DNA from 2 places in the Serratia sp. D1N4 genome. Region 2 is predicted to be linked to the other one. Evidence: predicted binding sites of a transcription regulator. Region 2 holds the regulator's gene; the other holds the start of a gene.

Region 1 (9,928 bases), 2.2 Mb from region 2:
TCTGGTAATAACCACGGAAGGTATAGGGGCCGCGCGTCATCAGGCGACCGGTTTCTCCAACTGGTAACGGATTACCTTGTTCATCCGCCACCCACAGTTCATCGTCCGGGCACATTGGCGTGCCTTGGGTGGCGAAAATGTGTTGGTCGTCATCATCAAGCAGGGTGTAGTTCACCAGCCCTTCGGCCATGCCAAACACCTGTTGCAGTTGGCAGCCGATCTCGGTGCGAATACGTGCCGCCAGGGTTTCTCCCAGTTTGGCACCGCCCACCTGCAACAGTTGCAGGCTAGCCAATTGATGATTGCTGCCCCACTCGTCGATCGCCTGTAGCCACAGAGTGACGGCGGGCGGCACCAGCGCGGTGACGGTAATCTGATGCTGTTCGATTAGCTTGAAGCACTGCGCTGCTGCCGGATCGGCGGCAAACACCACCTGCCCGGCAGCATAGAACACGCCTAAAACCCCAGGCGAACTCATCGGGTAATTGTGCGCTACCGGTAGCGCACACAGATAACGAGTGGCGCTATCAAAACGGCAGATCTCTACGCTGCGGCGAATGCTGTAGTAGTAGTCGTTATGGGTCCGTGGGATCAGCTTCGGCGTGCCGGTGCTGCCACCGGAAAGCTGGAAAAACGCCACCCGATCGGCGGCCGTCGGGGTGGGTATAAAGGAACTGCAATCCTCCTCCAGCCAAGTGGCCAAAGCATGATCTCCAGCAGCCTGATTGCGTAACCCCACTACCCGCAGCGAGGGATATTGTTCTCTGAACGCCGTCAGAAAATCGTCCTGCACGAACAGGTTATGTTCCCGATCGGCGATTAACAGCGCAGGCTTGATCTGGCTGGCATAGGCGTTCAGTTCGCTGCGCTGATGGCTGAACAACGCATTCACCGGCACCACACCGATTTTCAGCAGGGCAAAGAACACCACGTAAAATTCCACCACGTTGCCGAGTTGCACCAGCGCGGTATCGCCCGCTTGTAATCCCCGGCGCAACAGTGCAGCGGCCAGGCGATCGGAAAGCTGCTCCAGATCGCGATAACTCAGGCTGCGTTGCGGGTCAATCAGAGCAATGGCGTCATTGTCTGCCTGCCGGGCCAAGATCTCGGTCAGCGGCTTATCGATCCAATAGCCACGCTCACGGTAACGGCGCGCGAAATCCTCGGGCCAGGGGGTAAAAGCAATACTCATAAGATGTTTATCCTTGAAGGCCAAAGGCACGCAGCATGGTGCTGAGTTTGGTGCCGGTTTCATGCCATTCAGCCTGTGGAGATGAGTCCGGCACAATACCCGCGCCAGCAAACAGGCGCACCTGATTGGCGTTGACCGTACCGCAGCGGATAGTAACCACCCACTCACCGTTGCCTTCAGCGTCGCACCAGCCAACGATGCCGCCAAATAGCCCACGCTCAAAAGGCTCCAGTTGTGCGATCAGCTCGCGCGCAGCCAGCGTTGGCGTGCCGCAAAGTGCAGGCGTCGGGTGCAACAGGCAGGCCAGCGACAGCGCGTTCTCAGCCCGCTCGGCCACTTCGCCGTCGATCGGCGTTGAAAGATGCCACAGCGTCGTGGTGCTCAGCAGCTCCGGGGCAGCGGGAATATGCAGATGCCGGCTGCGGCCACGCAAGACCTGACGCATATCTGCGGTAACAATCTGGTGTTCATAGCGATCTTTAGCAGATGTCAGCAATTGCTCACTAACTTGACGATCGCGCTGAGGATCGCTTTCACGCCGTGCCGACCCAGCCAGCGGATTGGAATAGAACTGATTTCCGTATTTTCGCAGCAGCAGTTCTGGGCTGGCACCCACCAACGCCCCCTCTTCGAGCGGGACATGGAAATGAAAACCCTGCGGATTCTGGGCAATGATGCGCATCATCAGCGCCTGCGGGTCTATCCGTTGGCTGGTTTCAATCTCCAGCAGGCGAGAAAGCACCACTTTCTCCAGTTGTTCACCGCCGGTCACCTGCACCGCATCGGCCACCATCTGCATAAACTGCGCCTGTTCCGGCAACTCGGTCTGGCGGGTGATGGTGGGCAATGCGGCTACAGTGGGTTTCACGTCTGCCATAAAGGCTTCACGTTCAAACCATTGGGTTTGCCGGGGGATAAATAACGCCGACGGTTGACGGGTATCGAAAGGAATAGCGCCGCACAGCACCGGGTTTGGTATTCCTGCCTGCCGGGCTTGGGCAAACGCCTGCTGTACCCCACGCTGAAAGGTGCCTTGCAGATTATCGCCATCGGCAGCAGGCTGCGTAATTTTGGCAAAGCACCCTTGCGTGCTCAGGCTACGATAAGGAGAAGTAAAAAAGAAACCTGAGGTTGGGGAAACCGTGACTGACTGTAGCGCACAACTCCTGCTCTGCAGATCCTCTTGTTCGGTACCCTTAACTGCTAACACCATCGGTACTCCTTTTGCATCGTTAATAACAATCAACATAATAATGATTATCATTTGTATTTGATTGCGATAAAGTACCTTTCAGCATTTGTCATGTCAATAAATGCAAACACTTATTTGCATCAGTTTTAAACATTAATTTCCAAAATCTATTCATTGAATTGATAATTATTAGCATTCAACAGGAGATTACCGAAAATGATAACTATCTTACGGCTCGGGCTAGCGCTGTTTGCCATGCTGGCGCTGGGCGTAGCTCAGGCGGCAGCGACTGCCGAATGGCCACGCAGTATCACCACCCCACACGGAGTGATCACCCTCAAGCAGCCCCCAACGCGGATTGTTTCCACCAGCGTCACCGTCACCGGCACCCTGTTGGCCATCGACGCCCCGGTGATCGCCAGCGGAGCCACCAGCCCAAACAACCGGCTGTCAGATAAGCAGGGGTTTTTCCATCAATGGGGTGAGATCGCCGCCCAGCGCGGTGTGAAGCGCTTATACATCGGCGAACCCAATGCCGAAGCGATAGCCGGTGAGGCCCCCGACATGATTGTGATGTCTGCCACCGGCGCCGATTCCGCGCTGCGTCTGTACGAACAGTTATCGGCTATCGCCCCGGTACTGGTGGTGAATTACGACGACAAAAGCTGGCAGGAACTGGCGCTCATTCTCGGCCAGGCTACCGGGCACGAAGCGCAGGCGGAGAAAGTCGTCGGTGAGTATGCGGCACGAGAAAAGGCGCTAAAACAGCGGATGACGCTGCCCCCGCAGCCCACGTCGGCGCTGGTATTACGCAGCGACGGCAAAAATGCCAACTTGTGGACCGCCGATTCCTCCCAAGGGCAACTGCTGCAACAGTTAGGCTTTACCCTGGCGACGTTGCCGCCAAAGCTCAACGCCAGTACCAGTCAGGGGGCGCGCAAAGACATTATTCAATTAGGCGGGGAAAATCTGGCTCAGGGCCTGAATGGCCAGACCCTGCTATTGTTTGCCAATGACGAAACTGACGTGCAGCGGTTGATGAACAACAACTTTCTGGCGCATCTGCCTGCGGTAGAAAACCAACGGGTTTATGCGCTGGGCAACGACACTTTCCGCCTGGATTATTACAGCGCCAGCAACCTGCTGACGCGTCTTGAGCAGCTATTTATTTCTCAGTAGCTTCAGCGGCGGGTTGTAGCACATGGCTCTGCCCGCCACTGCCTACCTGGCGTAAACCACGCATGGCGAACGCCAGCACTACCGCCAGCAGCACGGCACCAAAACCAAAGCTGGTTGAGGTCATGGCTGGCAGCATAAATGCCCCCATCGCCCCCAGCAGCAAGGCACCGAGCGCATCGCCGACCACGTTCTGTGCGGTCCACAACCCGTTGATGCGGCCAAGAAACGCATCCGGCGTCAGGTTCTGAATCAGCCCATACTGCAACAGCGAGTTCAGCGCGCTGAGGTAACCAAAGGCCACCAGGCACAGCAGCGCCATGCCATACCACGGCATCAGGCCAAACAGCCCGATGGCAGCAAATGCGGCAATCGCCGTCAGCAGCATCACCCAACCCGGCCGGGCAACCTGCGCCACTCGCCCGCTGGTGAAAGCGCCAATCGCCGCCCCCAATGGCACGGCGGCATACATAAAGCCCAGGTGCGTGATGCTCACATTCCACATGCCGGAGATCGCCGGATACAGTACCCGCACTGCGCTGGCCATGGTCATCAGCGCGCCGATCAGCGCTACCATGCCAATCACTTTATTTTGCAACAGAAAGCTAAAGCCGCCGACCAAAGCACGCAGCGGATGCTCACGCGGCTGCGGCGGTGGTTGCAACTGCGGTAAGCGCAATAAAGGGATCAGCGTCAGCATTGTGCCCAACGCCGCCAGGCCGTAGTTCCATGCCACACCGGCGCTGGCGATCACTGCGCCGCCAATGGCCGGTGAGAGGATCGAGCCAAAACGCACGGTCAGCATGCTGATGGCCCCGGCCTGCACAATATTCTCACGCCCCACCAGCGCCGGCGTGGCGGCCAGTAAGGCGGTGACGCCAACGGCACCAAAGAAACCGTCCCACACCGCCAGCAGATAGATCGCGGTCAGCGAAGGCGCAGGCAACGCCGCATTCAGGCACAACCCGACAAAACCGACACCGCAGGTGGAACGAGCAAACAGGATCAGGCGGCGGCGCTCATAGCGATCGGCCAGCACCCCGCCCATCAGCAAACCGGCAAACATTCCGCTGCCCGCCAGCGTCACGGAAAGCCCGACCAACAAGGTGGAACCGGTCAACGCCTGGATTTGTACCGGGATAGCAATCGCCATCAGGCCCAGCGCCAGAATCGAAATAAAACGGGCGCAAAATACCGCACGAAAGGCCGCATTGGTTTTCAGCAGGCCAAAATCGAGCAAAATAGAGGGTTTATTCATCTTGTTATCACCACAACCGAACTCCGTTATGCAGCTTAAAACTCACCAGGAACAGCGCTAGTGCTGCTCAGGCTGCTATGCTACCATAGATGAATACAATCAATAATGATAATAAGTATCATTTATATTCAATTGATAATGGGCTGTCATGTTCCGGCTTACACCTAATTGCTCTCCTCCTTTATCCACCCCATTCCTGGGCTTATCGCGCTCATTCTGGCCGCGCCTGCTTGGGCTACTGTGTGCCATTGCTGTTTTGCTGTTAATGATGATGCTCAGCCTGTCTCTGGGAGCTAAATCCATCCCTTTTGCCGACGTGCTTAAAGCGCTGAACGGGCAATGTGCCGGAGCAGACTGCATCATTGTGGCCGAAGCCCGGCTACCGCGAACGCTGATCGGCGTGCTGGCCGGTATTGCCCTTGGGCTGGCCGGAGCGCTGATGCAAACCCTTACACGCAACCCGCTGGCCGATCCCGGCATTCTGGGGGTTAACTCCGGGGCCGGTTTCGCCGTGGTACTAGGGATCACCTTCTTCGGTGCGACCGATATCAGCCACTATCTGTGGTTCGCCTTTGCGGGTGCCTTTTTTGCCTCATTATTGGTGGCGCTGGTCGGTGCGCTGGGCGGCAGCCGCCTCAGCCCAATTCGCCTGACGCTGGCTGGGGTAGCGCTGGCGGCAGTGTTGGAAGGGTTGTCTTCCGGCATTGCCCTGCTTAATCCGCTGGTGTTCGATCAACTGCGTTTCTGGCAGGCCGGTTCGCTTGATATTCAAAGCATGGCGGTGGTGCGCACCGTCGCCCTGCCGATCCTATTGGGGACGTTAATTACCCTGTGGCTGACCAAGGCGCTGAATAGCCTAAGCATGGGCAGCGAACTGGCTGCTGCACTTGGCACCGGCATTGTGCGCACCCAGTTACTCGGCCTGCTGGCGATTACCTTGCTGTGCGGTAGTGCAACCGCCGCCGTTGGCCCGATCGCCTTTGTCGGGTTAATGATGCCGCATATTGCCCGGCGGTTTGCAGGGTCGGAACTGAGCTGGATGCTGCCCTGGACTCTGGTGTTAACGCCGATTCTGCTGCTGACAGCCGATCTGATTGGCCGCTTTCTGGTACCGGGCGAGTTGCAGGTTTCTATCGTGCTGTCGCTGATTGGCGCGCCGGTGCTGATTATGCTGGTACGCCAGCGCCGCATGTTCCGGCGAGGAGGATAAGATGAGCCTAATGGTTTCTCACCGAACCCTCGCCAAAAAACCACTGCGGCTGGCGCGCCCGCTGGCAACGGCCTTGCTCTTGCTGTTCGCCTGCCTGGCGTTAGCGGTTTTTGCCCTCGGTTCCGGCACGCTCAAGCTCAGTGCCATGCAAGTGATCGATGCACTGCGCGGCGAAGGCCCGGCTAATTTGGCCGTTATCGTCACCCAATGGCGCTTGCCGCGCGTCGCTCTGGCGCTGCTGCTGGGAGCAGCGCTGGGCCTCAGCGGTGCCATCTTTCAGTCGTTGCTGCGCAACCCGCTCGGCAGCCCGGACGTGATCGGCTTCAATACCGGCGCCTACAGCGGCGTACTGGTGGTGATCGTGCTGTTTAACGGCAGCATTCTTGGTATCACCTTTGGTGCTCTGGCCGGGGGCTTGATCACCGCCGGGCTGATTTACCTGTTGGCCTGGCGCAACGGCGTGGAGGCTTTCCGCCTGATTATTGTCGGTATTGCGGTACGCGCTCTGCTGTTTGCCCTAAACACCTGGATGATCGTCAGCGCGTCGCTGGAATCGGCGATGACCGCCGGTTTGTGGAGCGCGGGTTCGCTCAACGGCATCTCTTGGGCAAAAAGCCTGCCTGCCGTGCTGGTGATCCTGCTGGCGGTGATACTGCTGGCCGCCCTGGCCCGGCGCATGCGGCTGCTGGAAATGGGCGATGATACCGCCTGCGCGCTGGGGGTGGCGGTTGAGCGTTCGCGCCTGCTGCTGTTCCTGGCCGGGGTGCTGCTCACTGCCGCAGCCACCGCCGTGGCTGGCCCGATCTCATTCATTGCCCTGGTGGCACCGCAGATCGCACGCCGCCTGTGCGCCAACCAGAACGTGCTGCTGCTGACGGCCTTAACTGGCGCGTTGCTGCTGCTGGCGGCTGATGTCGTCGCCCAACGCCTGTTTATGCCCTACCAGTTACCGGTTGGTGTTTTGACCGTCAGCCTGGGGGGCATTTATCTGATCTGGTTATTAATCCGCGAGTCGCGAAAAAAATGAATGCTGAAAACCTGTTAACTGCGCCGCTGCGCGCCGAAAACCTGACGCTGAGCTACGACAAAAAGATCGTCGCACGCGATCTGTCAGTCTCCATTCCGCACGGCGAACTGACGGTGATTATCGGCCCGAACGCCTGTGGTAAATCTACGCTGTTAAAAACGCTCAGCCGCCTGATGCAGCCGCAGGCAGGTTCGGTATGGCTCAACGGCCAGCAGATCCGCGATTACGCCACCAAAGACGTCGCCCGCCAGCTTGGGTTGCTGCCGCAAAGTTCGATCGCCCCCGGCGATATTACGGTGTTCGATCTGGTGGCGCGTGGCCGCTACCCGCATCAGCGCCTGTTCAGCCGCTGGCGGGAAGAGGATCAGCAGGCAGTTGAGCAGGCCATGCATTCTACCGGCGTAGCGCAGTTAGCGGATCAACCGGTGGATACCTTATCCGGCGGGCAGCGCCAGCGGGTGTGGATTGCGATGGTCTTGGCACAGCAAACCCCGCTGCTGCTGCTGGATGAACCCACCACCTGGCTGGACATCACTCATCAGATTGATCTGCTGGAGCTGCTACGCCAGTTGAATCGGGTAAACGGTTATACCCTAGTGGTGGTACTGCACGATCTGAACCACGCTTGCCGCTATGCCACTCATCTGATCGCCATGCGCGACGGTAAAGTGGTGGCCGAAGGCGCGCCGAAAGATATCGTGACGCCCGAGTTGATCGAACAGGTGTATGGGCTGAAGTGTATGATCATCGACGATCCGGTATCGCATACGCCGCTGGTGGTGCCGTTGGGGAAATAGCTCACCGGCTCCACAGTGTCAAAGCCGTTCGTGTTTTTGGCTAGCGTTATGAAAATAAAACACTTCCTGATTAGGAACCGAATCTTACCCTCAACTCGGCGATCGGCGCGATAGTAAGCCAGACCGTTGCTTACTGCGTCGCTGCCGCTTGCCCTCGCATCACCCGCCCATTTTTAAAATTTCTTGACGCAGATCTCAATATCCAAAAAAGAATAAAATATTCCTTTTACATTTTAATATTAGAATACATTATTCCGATCGCTAAAGAACAGCGTTACATCACTTTTAAAACACCAACGGGTTGAACATGAGAAAAATCATATTAAAAACAGTACTGGCATCCATTATTGCTAGTGGGACTGCTCACGCTGCAGTGATCTATAAGGAAGACAATGGCTCGAACGTTGAGCTTTATGGTCGCTTTGGATTCAATGTCTCAGACAAAAAAACCGGAAGCACGCAAGGTGACTTTGACGGGCGTTTGGGGTTTATTGGTCGTCAGGTTGTCAATGATCAGGTTGCAATTATTGGCTTGGCACAATATCAGGTGAACGCCGCCGAATATGCCAATAATGTCGAGGGTAATAACGATAGCCTGACAGCTCGCTACGTCTGGGCCGGTTTGGATTTGGCGCAGTACGGCAAAATTACCGGTGGTCGAGTCTCTTCCGGCCTGATTATGTTTACCGACATCGGTGACGTTTTCGCCAGTTCAGATGTCGCTACAGGCCGCCAGGCTCGCTTTATTGATCCAACCGCAGTGCAGGTGTTCCGCCAAGATGGCACCGTTCAGTATCAGAATAATATCGGTAACCTTGACGTTGCTACCGCGTACATTATTGGTAACGGCACATCAGATCTGGACTATGGCTACAATGCCGCCACACGTTATACGTTCGATATGGGAACAGCGGGTAAACTCGTGCCGGTTATCGCCTTCCAGAAAACCCGTGCAGCACAAAATTTGGGTAATCGTACCAATGGGGCAGATACCTTCACCTACGGTGGTATTGGCACCCGCTATTATCTGGGCCCAGTCATGTTAGGCCTGCTGTACTCTTCAGATACCGTAAGTTACAGCAACGGCAGAGCAGACAGTAAGGATAAAGATTGGGAATTCACCGCCGTTTATAACGTGACTAATGATTGGGTATTACGTACTGGCTATCGCTATCTGAATAATACTGGCGGTGACGAATTAACTCTGCGTGATACCACGTTTGAAGTGCAATATAAACTCACTCCGCGCAGTTCAATTTACAGCGCCTATATTCTGCGTAATGGACAGAATGGAACAAACGTGGACACAGGCCGTAAGGTTTCATTTGGTGGCAGTTCAGCCGAAGATAGTTTCTATCACCTGGGTCTGCGTTACGAATTCTGACGTTATCACCGTCATATTTCAAGTTGCCTGTGCATTAACTTTCCTCGTTTATCAGAGTTGCTGACTTAAAAACAGCTTGCTCAATAAACTCAGGTCGCACTCGCTGCTTATATTATAAAAGATCGAAAGGTGGGATTATGATGAGAATTACGTTTATATCTTTATTACTGTTAGGAGCTGTGATGAACAGCCATGCGGCTGTCACGCTTAACTTTGGTGACAACGTTAATATTCTGGCTGCACAATCAGCACAAATAAATGCTTTCAGTAATTCTGTTACATTACCCGACGGTGAACAGACGTTAATTGTGCGTTTTGATGCCCCTAACGATCCTGGCTCAATGAATGAAAGCCAAGGGCGTGTCATTTCGAACGCTCAGATATTAACCTTTACCGTAAGCCCTAATAGTCATATTAATTTAAAAACAGAAATACCGCTCAATGCGAATGAAACTCAGGCAGTGGCTAAGTCGCCAACGTTTTACCTGACGGACTCGCAGGGGAAGTCCATCCCTTTCCATACTCAACCTGTTTCACCGGCATATAATAGGTTCGGAACGGATTACGCCAAATTATTACCGGCTACCATTCAACAACCTGTCGCTGAAGTGAAAACACAAGACAAGGCAGAGGATAAGACCCCACCTCTCAGCACCCTGCAAAAACTTTATTTGCAGATGAATGATGAGCAA
Region 2 (9,928 bases):
GCCTTTGGAACCTTCTTTTACGCCCAGTTCGATAAATGAAACGCTCAGAGTTCCTGCATCAAATACGGAAACTTTACCTTCACCACCCACACCAACTTTCAGATCCTGGCCATAAAGAGGGTCGTAGTTGTAGAGCGTCCAACGAGAATTCGCCCCTGAAATGGAAGCCTCTCCGACTGAACCAATTTCCCTTGCCAGATAGCCAGCACCGACCGTGGTCGCTTTGGCCCCTTCACTGATGGTTAGCTTGCCTGAACTGGTATCTCCAATGACCAGATCCACGCGGTTACCTGTTTTCCAACCGTCTGGCTTGGTGCCCGGCACGGTCTCTTCCGTGCCACCATCAATCACTATTTCAGCGGCGCTGGCACCGCCTATGGAACTGACCATACCGGCCATTGCCAGAAGCAGACTCGGTGTAATACCGACTTTGCAGTTTTGAGGTGATTTGCCACCACTGCGGGAAAGTTCAGAAACGGGGACCAGAGAACCAGTACGGCGATGGCGTACCAGGCGATAAACTTTATTCATACAAATCAACTCCTCCAATGAGTTTAATAAGCATTCAGATATTATTAGATAAGTTATTTTTACAACCACAGAAATAAAAAACTCCCATTTAAGGAAGCTACGCTAAATTATTTTCACATATGCATTAATCATTAACGGAGCATGTTAATAACCATAGGAAACCATCATCTTATTAGCCATTTAAAGCTCCCTATTAACTTCTTACTCAGATATACAAGAGTAACCTACACACATATTTGTTAAAAAGCCTAATCATTCCCCCACATTACCCCCGATAGAAATAAATTATTTTTCGGTCTAATAAGAAATAGTGGTTTTATGCAGCGTAGAGCCTGATTAATCACCACCTATTTTCAGGAAGTCAAGAAAAATAACCATGTACAGACGTTATATCTCAACTTTATTCTTTCCCTTCGGCGGTAATAATTGTGATGATGTTAATGCTTTCTAAAAATTTCAAAACATTTATCGATGCTCCCAGAAAAAGTTTGCTGGGAGCCTAATTGACGCCACATAACGAGTTATCATTGACGGCTAAGCCAACGTCGAGGGCAGTATCAACTACATGTGCCACCGATCAACTATACCCGTGCTATCGAAAGTAATATAAAGAAAATCCGAATGGTATTCCGTATTTCCTGATACTTTAGCGGATGCCTTGTTTGCACTGTCTGCGGCATCCGATGCCGAGCTAGCCAGGCCAAGAGCACTGGAAACGGCACTTGCCCCGGGGATATAGCCAGCAATAGATGAGGCTGCGCTCAGATTACCTTTTACTTCATACTCCCATCGTACCTCGCCACCAGAATCCGCAGACTGGTCATCCGGCACACCGTAAATTGCCTGAACCTGCGCCTTGGTTGTCTGTTTAGGTATAATATGTGCCTTCACATACGATGCACTGAATTTATCCTCTCCCGTGGAACTGCACCCGGCAAGAAGCAAAATTACCATCATACTCCATAAATACTTGCGCATATTTCAATCCAATTGATTAACTATTTATTAATGCTAATAACCGGGGTCATCAGCTGTTTTTGCATTAATGAATGTATCGAGTATATTACCTAAGAATACACCGAGCGATAACACTAACAGGATAGCACAGCCTTTTTATATCAATAGTATTAGCGAGTAATTGGAAAAATGATAAGAACTCCACCAAATACTTGCCTATTACAGCAGGCTCTTATTAATGCATTGGAATGATATGGACATAATCAAAAAGCCACAACCCTACCGAGGTAGGGTTCGAGAGTCTCGTTAATCTAGGTATGATTCAGCGCACATCTCTGTGTTACCGTACGCTCGCTTACTTCAAGTTACATGTGTGATAGCCTTCCTCAGCTTATCCAGTCGCTCGCTGGAGTCAGTTCCTGAAGACTCACTGCGTAGCACTCTGCCCTACAATTTGCCATTAATTAGGGTATAGGACGAATCTATTAAGAAAATACGTTATTCACAGTGCTTATTTAACACAAAAAATATCGCCGCTAGTGTATTGTTACCTGCCAGCATGCACTCGAGTTGGCATCAGATAAAAGTAGATCACGGCATGCAAAAGTCAACGCGGACGTTACATGGGTGACAAAGGGAGAGTGACGTGAGTAAACCTTACGCTTTAGTCGTTGACGATCACCCGTTGGTTGCTGGGGGGATTGCAGCGTTCTTAAGCACGCATTGTGGTTACAAACAGGTGTACGTCGCCGCAAGTCGTCAAGAGTGCGATTGTCTGATAGAAGAGAAAGGCCCTCCTCAACTGCTGGTTTTAGATTTCTGGTTACCTGATGGCACAGCCCTTCAGTTAATCAAGAAACTGCCACAGGGAAATCCCAATATTCGTCTATTGGTGATCAGCGGGGATGAGAATAACAATGTTCAACACAAGGCCCGTGAGATGGGGGCACACGGTTTTGTTCATAAACACGACTCACCACAGATCTTCAATCAAGCCGTTACGGCGCTGCAAAACGGGCAGCTCTGGTTTCCAGAAGCCTTGGCCCCCCCCTCTTTATCCTCATCAACGGTTAATTATCAGGAATTCGGGCTGACCAAGCGTCAGGGGGAAGTGCTGGCAATGATGCTACGGGGATTCTCAAATAAACGCATTGCCATGACGCTGGCAGTGTCTGAACCGACGATCAAAGAGCATATTACTGGCATTCTCAGCAAGCTTGGCGTCAATAACCGAGTCGAGGCTATCACGTTACTTCAGGGACGACGCTTCACGCTATGATGAAAACCCTCAGTGATAAAGCTCCGCACGGCATCAAGCCGCACTCGCAGCTCCGTTTGTTGAACAATGTGTTAGCGCGATTGGTTTTTAGCATCAATGCGGTGCCTTTTGTCGGAATGGTGTTCGCCATTTGGTTGTATAAGCTGCAACTGCCGCTGACGCCCGTCATCTGTTGGATTGTGCTATATCTTATTGCGGCCGTGCTCGTCAGGATTTGGCACCACCGCTATCGCCAGAAACTGAGTACAACGGCGGATACCACCATGCTGGCCCAGTGGCTGCCTTGGGTGAATTGGGTAGCCTTACTGCACGGCATCGGCCTGTCTTCGTTGATGATCGTGACAGCCATGACCCAATCTTTTGATTTTACTCTGCTGCTCAATATCAGTATTGCCGCTATCATCGCCGCCAACGCAACGCATCTGACCCCGCTACTGGGTGCATTCCAGCGCTTTTTCATCAGCTGTTGGGGAATGCTGTTGGTGCTGATCCCTTGGCGATCGGGTGAGATCTGGCCAATCATTTTCTTGCTTAATCTGCTGTATGCCTTTGCTATTTATCGTCATGCTTTGACCTCACATGCCTTCTTCCTTCAGCAGGTCAGGCTGGAAGAAGACAGCATCTTATTGGCTGAGAAATTCCGTGTAGCAAAAGAGGAGGCGGAACAGGCGTTACATGATAAAAACCTGTTTCTCACCACGGCCAGTCACGATCTCCGCCAGCCGATTCACGCGATGGGATTTTTGATTGAAGCGATCGTACACAAGAATCGCGACCCCCTGTTGAACCCGCAACTCTATGATCTGCAAGAGAGTGTGCGCTCGTTACATTTAATGTTCAACTCACTGTTGGACCTGACCATCATAGAAAATAATGCCGTCAATGTCCCAGCGACAGAAGTGGAGTTAGTGCCATTAATCGACTCTATCATCACTCTGTTTCGTGAAGAGGCGAATAACAGGGGCTTAATGCTACGCTCGAGATTCCCTCGGCAACGCTGCGTGGCATTAGGCGATCTCTCGTTGCTCAAGCAGTCGTTAATCAATCTGGCACACAATGCACTTCGGTATACTCCACAAGGTGGGGTGCTGATCTCTGTTCGCCCGCGTGGCAAAGAGTGGTTAATAGAAGTATGGGATACCGGGATTGGCGTTGCTGATGCTGAAAAAAACCAGATTTTCTCTCCCTTCTATCGCCCGGAGCTTGCCTGGCGTATAGACAGTGCCGGGCATGGGCTCGGTCTGGCGGTGGTAGCAAGATGCGCGAAACTGATGAAAGTGCAGTGCGGAATGAGTTCGGTAGAAGGGAAAGGTTCACGTTTTTGGATGCGTCTGCCAGCCAGCGACACAATGGCAGCCATGGCACCATTGGCAGTACAGCAGAAATCCTTATCCGCACCACACAGGTCGCTTTCCGGAACCTGTCTGGTGGTTGACGACGATCCATTGGTTACCTCCGCCTGGGAGAGCCTGATGCAGGCCTGGGGAGTGACGGTGCGCTGCGTTGCTTCTGCCAACGAAGCTTTTGCCGCGCTTGAAAGTGGCTTCTCTCCGCAGGCAATTTTGTGCGATCAGCGCCTGCGTTCAGGTGAGAGTGGGTTCGATATTTTGCAGGAGTTACTCCAACGTTTACCACAGGCCAGTGGCGCGATGGTCAGCGGTGAATTTAACTCGGAGATCTTACAACAAGCGGAAAGAGAGGGTTACCTGGTGTTATCTAAACCACTAGAGCCCTCGCAGCTTCATGCTCTGCTTTCACAGTGGCTTTCTTCTGAGTAGCTTGGCATCAAGAATGTACGGCCTGAAAGGTATTGATGGCATTTATCCGACTTATAAATATCTACCTGTGCATGATACCCTGACCCAATGTCTTTAAATCGCGAACTCACCATGAAATTACATTATCAACTCTTGGCGGCCGAGGCACCGACACTACCGGTGGTGCTGATCCACGGAATGTTCGGCAACCTGGATAACCTTGGCATACTGGCACGCGATCTGAATCAGCGGCATACGGTGATCAAGGTCGATCTGCGCAATCATGGGCTTTCGCCGCGCGCCGAAGAGATGACCTACCCGGCGATGGCGCAAGACCTGCTGACGCTGTTGGATGACTTGCAGTTGGATAAGGTTATCGTCATCGGCCATTCAATGGGCGGTAAAGCCGCCATGGCGCTGACCGCAATAGCCCCCGAGCGAATTGAACGGCTGATCGTGATCGATATCGCCCCGGTGGCTTATGACACCCGCCGCCACGACAAGATTTTTGCTGCTCTGCAAGCGGTCACCGATGCCGGTATTAGCCAACGGCAACCGGCAGCACAGCTGATGCGCGAATATCTGGATGAAGAAGGCGTGATCCAGTTCCTGCTGAAGTCTTTTCATGCCGGAACCTGGCGCTTCAACCTGCCGGTATTGATCGCACAATACGACAGCATTATCGGCTGGCAGAATGTCCCCTCTTGGCCACATCCAACGCTATTTATCCGCGGTGGGCTTTCGCCTTATGTGCAGGATGAATACCGCGAAGATATTGCCCGCCAATTCCCGCAGGCTCGAGCTTACGTCGTCGCAGGCACCGGCCATTGGGTTCATGCGGAGAAACCGGACGCAGTGCTAAGGGCCATCCACCGCTTTCTAGATGAAGCCTGAAACAAAGTGGTGAAAAAACGCGCTAGAGAGAACGAGTTAGCGCGTTTTTGGCTAAGTTAAGCATTGTCGTTGCTCTATCTGCTGGGGTAATATGGCGCGCTATTTCCGACGTCTTTCAAGCTGCTATAGCTTGGATCCTGCGGGATATAATTTTGCCGCCCTGTCCAACGTGCAAATCATCGCCTGGCTGGGGGTAAATTTTGGCTTAGGGTTTATTGGCCCGAATGGTGTTAACTGAACCGTCTGGAAGTGTGAAAACGCTTTCTGATGCAAACTCCCTTGCAGTAGTCCGCAACAATGGCAAAAGAACAAACGGATCGCACGACGCTGGATCTGTTCGCAGATGAACGCCGTCCAGGGCGCCCGAAAACCAACCCGCTCTCCCGTGATGAACAGCTTAGAATCAATAAGCGGAATCAGCTACGGCGTGACAAAGTGCGTGGATTACGGCGTGTGGAGCTGAAAATCAACGCAGACGCCGTGGATGCTCTGAACAAACTGGCGGACCAGCGCAACATCAGCCGCAGCGAATTGATTGAGCAAATGCTGCTGGCAAAACTGGCGGAAGAGCAGCCAGAGTCATGATCTCTTCAGCCGCACGCGCGGCTTGGCGTTAAGGATGACGCCGGATCAACACCGCTTGTAGTGATTCCCCGGCATCGCATAAATGCGATAAAACCCCAGAGCACATTTCTGGCATGATAGATATTTACCGGTAAGAGAGAGTATCCACGCTGAACTCTTGCCTTGATCTTACGTAAGACGATACCCAAAAGGCTCGACGTTGCAGGTAAGCAACCCGCGAACTCCGAAGGTATATCCACTGAATTAAAAAGGTTATCTGCAATATGGCTCATGTAGGCATTTTCTTTGGCAGCGACACTGGCAATACCGAAAACATTGCCAAGATGATCCAGAAAAATCTTCAGCAAAAATATGGCAAAGACGTGGCTGAAATTCACGACATTGCCAAGAGCAGTAAAGAAGATCTGGAAGCTTTCGACATCCTGCTGCTCGGCATCCCAACCTGGTATTACGGTGAAGCCCAGTGTGACTGGGATGACTTCTTCCCAACGCTGGAAGATATTGACTTCAACGGCAAGCTGGTGGCGCTGTTTGGTTGTGGTGACCAAGAAGACTATGCAGAATATTTCTGCGATGCGATGGGTACCATCCGTGACATCATTGAACCACGCGGTGCTGCGATCGTCGGCCACTGGCCAACCAAAGGTTACCACTTCGAAGCCTCTAAAGGCTTGGCAGACGACCATCACTTTGTCGGCTTGGCCATTGACGAAGATCGTCAGCCTGAGTTGACCAACGAACGCGTAGATGCCTGGGTCAAACAAATCAGCGAAGAGCTGAGCCTGGCTGACATCGTCGGCTAAGTACCCCTTTCCAGATATTGTACAAAAGCCCTGCAAAGCGCATAGTATTGGCTACAGGGCTGCTATCGGTATCGCGGATTAGAGTAATAGAAGCAACAAGTCTGTAACTTCCCGCACCATCAGGGTAAACTGCGGCATCGGTTTATCCCATCCATCATCAAGACGTTGCATGTACCCTATGCAACAGCGCAGATATACCTTTGTTAACGACCGACGGTTTCTATTTAGGGCAAGCGGTTCTATAATGAGACGCAATTAACTCTTTGTGCCGACCGATGCCATAGGCTAAAACGCCTCAACTTGATTAGCATAGTAACAGGACTGAATCCGCATGACTGACAACAATAACGCATTGAAGAAGGCCGGCTTAAAAGTCACGCTTCCGCGACTCAAAATCCTGGAAGTCTTGCAGGATCCGGCATGCCATCACGTCAGTGCGGAAGATCTGTACAAAAAACTGATAGATATGGGTGAAGAAATTGGCTTGGCAACGGTTTACCGCGTGCTGAACCAGTTTGATGACGCAGGCATTGTGACTCGTCACAATTTTGAAGGCGGTAAATCCGTGTTCGAACTGACCCAGCAACATCATCACGACCACCTGATTTGCCTGGACTGTGGCAAAGTGATCGAGTTCAGCGACGAGCCTATCGAAGTACGTCAGCGCGATATCGCCAAACAGCACGGTATCAAGCTCACCAATCACAGCCTGTACTTGTACGGCCATTGTGAGGTTGGTGATTGCCGCGAAAACGATACGCTGCACGATAAGCGATAACTCTGGCCTGCCAGAAATGAGAAACCGCCTTGATGGCGGTTTTTTTGTGCCTGTAACTTGCAGATAAAAAATCCCCGGACAGGCCGGGGACAATGATAACGCCAAATATTACACTCTCTTGTAGCACTTCTCTCTGACACGGGACTTCACCTGCAGCCCATCCGCCGACACGCAGATGGGCTGAGTTTTGGCTTAGGCTTTTACCGGCTCGGCACGGCTGAAGCGTTTACCATCCGGGCTGACTGCACGGATTTGAACATCACCCGCAACGGCCGGGCGAGCCCGATCGTCATAGCGCTGCCACTGTTTGCCACCATCGGTAGAATATTCAATCCCCAGACCTGGCAAGGCGATATTAGCCTCCAGTTTGCCATCGACAACGCGAGCCCCCGGAACTGGCAAGCGGTAGCTCACGCCACCTTTATCCAGCTTGGCCAACTCACGTTGCCCGATCAGGTTGGCAAAGTGCAGCCAGTCTTTTTCCAGCGCCTTGGTATCGACCTGATGGGTTTCGCCACCTTTGTATTCACGGCCAGCTTTATAGTCCTGTTCCCAACTCGCACGGTGCCAAGCACGTTCCGCAACAGACAGCGCTCGTGGGTAAATCATATATTCCATTTGCTGATCGGTACGCACAACCTCACTCCACAGCTGGGCTGAAAGACCATAAGCACCCGGCCATGGTTTGTCGCTCTTGGCAGTGAAGTGGTTACCATCACGGTCAACCGAAGTTTCGGCGTTTTGCGGCAGGTTGTCTGGCGCGAAGCTGAAGATCTTCTGCTCATCGCTGAAGCGGGTGCCCCAGTAGTAACCATGCTCTTCCGGGGTCACTTCATATGGGAAGTCCATGTAAACGTAATCTGGATTGGAAAGTACAACGTCATAACCCTTGTTCGCCCAGTCGTTAGCCGAGTCGAAACCGCCCCAGTACAGGGTATCCCAGAAGTTCACCGCGACATTCTTAGTCGCGAAAGCTTTCGCGTCTTTGGCATCTTTCAAACCATCCTGCCACGCCTGCATTCTGTCAATGCCGTGCGCTTTCACCAGTTGGCTAACTTCCAGCCCGAAGTAGCTCGGCAAGTGTTCCATATCTTCCACTTTGCCGTCTTTGATGATCGCCTGACAAACCTCAGACTTGGCCCAAGGTTTATCTTCTTTGCTCAGATCAAGAATGCCCTTGCCCGCTTCCGGCTTCTTCACATCGGTATAACCAGCACCCAAGCGGATGTTCTTCGCTTCATCCCCACCAAAGTGCCAGGTTTGCAGTGGCTGACCGGCTTCTTTGTGCATCTGGGCGACTTCACCAATCACTTTATCAACAAAGTTTTTGGATGAATCCAGGCACGGGTTCAGGTAGCTCTGACGGTTAAAATACTGCACTGAAGTGGTATTAGAGGTATCGGTCGGATCCACCAGGCGGAACTCATTCGCCTCTTTCTCTTTGCCTTCGGCCAGCAGTTTCTTGTAGCGCGCTTCCATAGAAACAATCGCAGCGCGGGCATGTGCAGGCATGTCGATCTCAGGGATCACTTCAATCTGGCGCGCCTGAGCATATTTAACGATATCGATGTAGTCCTGACGGGAGAAGAAACCACCGTGCGGTTCTGGGCCTGAACCGTATTGCGGCAGCAGGCAGGTGGTTTCACTCAGGTCATGGCAACGCTGCCCACCCACCTCGGTCAGTTCCGGCAAGCCTGGGATCTCAATACGCCAGCCTTCATCATCCGTCAGGTGGAAATGGAATTTATTCAGCTTATAGGCAGCCATCTGATCCAACAGACGCAGCACCGCATCTTTATGGTGGAAGTTACGCGCAACGTCCAGGAAGATGCCACGGTATTGGAAACGCGGTGCATCTTTGGCATCCAGTGTGGCGATCTTCTTGCTGCCGTCGGTTGGGATCAGCGACAGAATGGATTGCAGACCATAGAACACCCCGGCCTGATCGAAGCCGGTGATCACGGCTCCTTTCTCGCCAATCTTCAGTTGGTAAGCGCCGGAAACTGCCAGATCGCCTTTAAATGCGCCCGGCTGAATATCGGTTTTGATCGGATAACCACCAGCCTGGTTTGCAACGCCCAGCAGTTCAAAGCGCTTGGCTGCCGCATCTGCCGCTGGCTTGGCCAAAGCGCTCAGATCCAAGGTAACGCCTTTGCTCAGGTCAACATCATGCTTATGAATGTTAACTTCCATCGGCGTAGGGATGATCTGGCCGCGCAATGCTGCCGCTGGCAGCACTTTCAGATCCTGATTCTTGGTGAAACGGCTTTCTGGCACCATCAGAATGTTATGGTCGTCCTTGGTGCGCTTCCACTGATCACCGGTGAACGGGGTAACAAACTGG

Evidence for each region. Region 2 encodes Fur, which represses iron uptake genes when iron is present. Its sites were predicted from a motif close to ATAATAATGAGAACNACTATCAA; they were not measured.
Region 1: fepD (Fe(3+)-siderophore ABC transporter permease) is a predicted target of Fur. The motif match lies at 4,924-4,946, and genes of this name have one in related genera.

Annotation. Positions count from the first base shown of each region.
Region 1 covers NZ_CM137274.1:1,644,153-1,654,080, reverse strand. Annotated here, with positions in the region: gene ACX1CU_RS07050 ((2,3-dihydroxybenzoyl)adenylate synthase) at 1-1,192, opposite strand, end outside; gene ACX1CU_RS07045 (isochorismate synthase) at 1,200-2,405, opposite strand; gene fepB (Fe2+-enterobactin ABC transporter substrate-binding protein) at 2,601-3,563, shown strand; gene entS (enterobactin transporter EntS) at 3,550-4,818, opposite strand; gene fepD (Fe(3+)-siderophore ABC transporter permease) at 4,967-6,028, shown strand; gene fepG (iron-enterobactin ABC transporter permease) at 6,030-7,055, shown strand; gene ACX1CU_RS07020 (ATP-binding cassette domain-containing protein) at 7,052-7,852, shown strand; gene ACX1CU_RS07015 (porin) at 8,160-9,236, shown strand; gene ACX1CU_RS07010 (DUF2057 family protein) at 9,374-9,928, shown strand, end outside.
Region 2 covers NZ_CM137274.1:3,798,077-3,808,004, forward strand. Annotated here, with positions in the region: gene ACX1CU_RS17005 (autotransporter outer membrane beta-barrel domain-containing protein) at 1-531, opposite strand, end outside; gene ACX1CU_RS17010 (hypothetical protein) at 1,093-1,509, opposite strand; gene ACX1CU_RS17015 (LuxR C-terminal-related transcriptional regulator) at 2,135-2,767, shown strand; gene ACX1CU_RS17020 (hybrid sensor histidine kinase/response regulator) at 2,767-4,545, shown strand; gene ybfF (esterase) at 4,657-5,418, shown strand; gene ybfE (LexA regulated protein) at 5,716-6,003, shown strand; gene fldA (flavodoxin FldA) at 6,267-6,806, shown strand; gene fur (ferric iron uptake transcriptional regulator) at 7,138-7,584, shown strand; gene ACX1CU_RS17045 (beta-N-acetylhexosaminidase) at 7,777-9,928, opposite strand, start outside.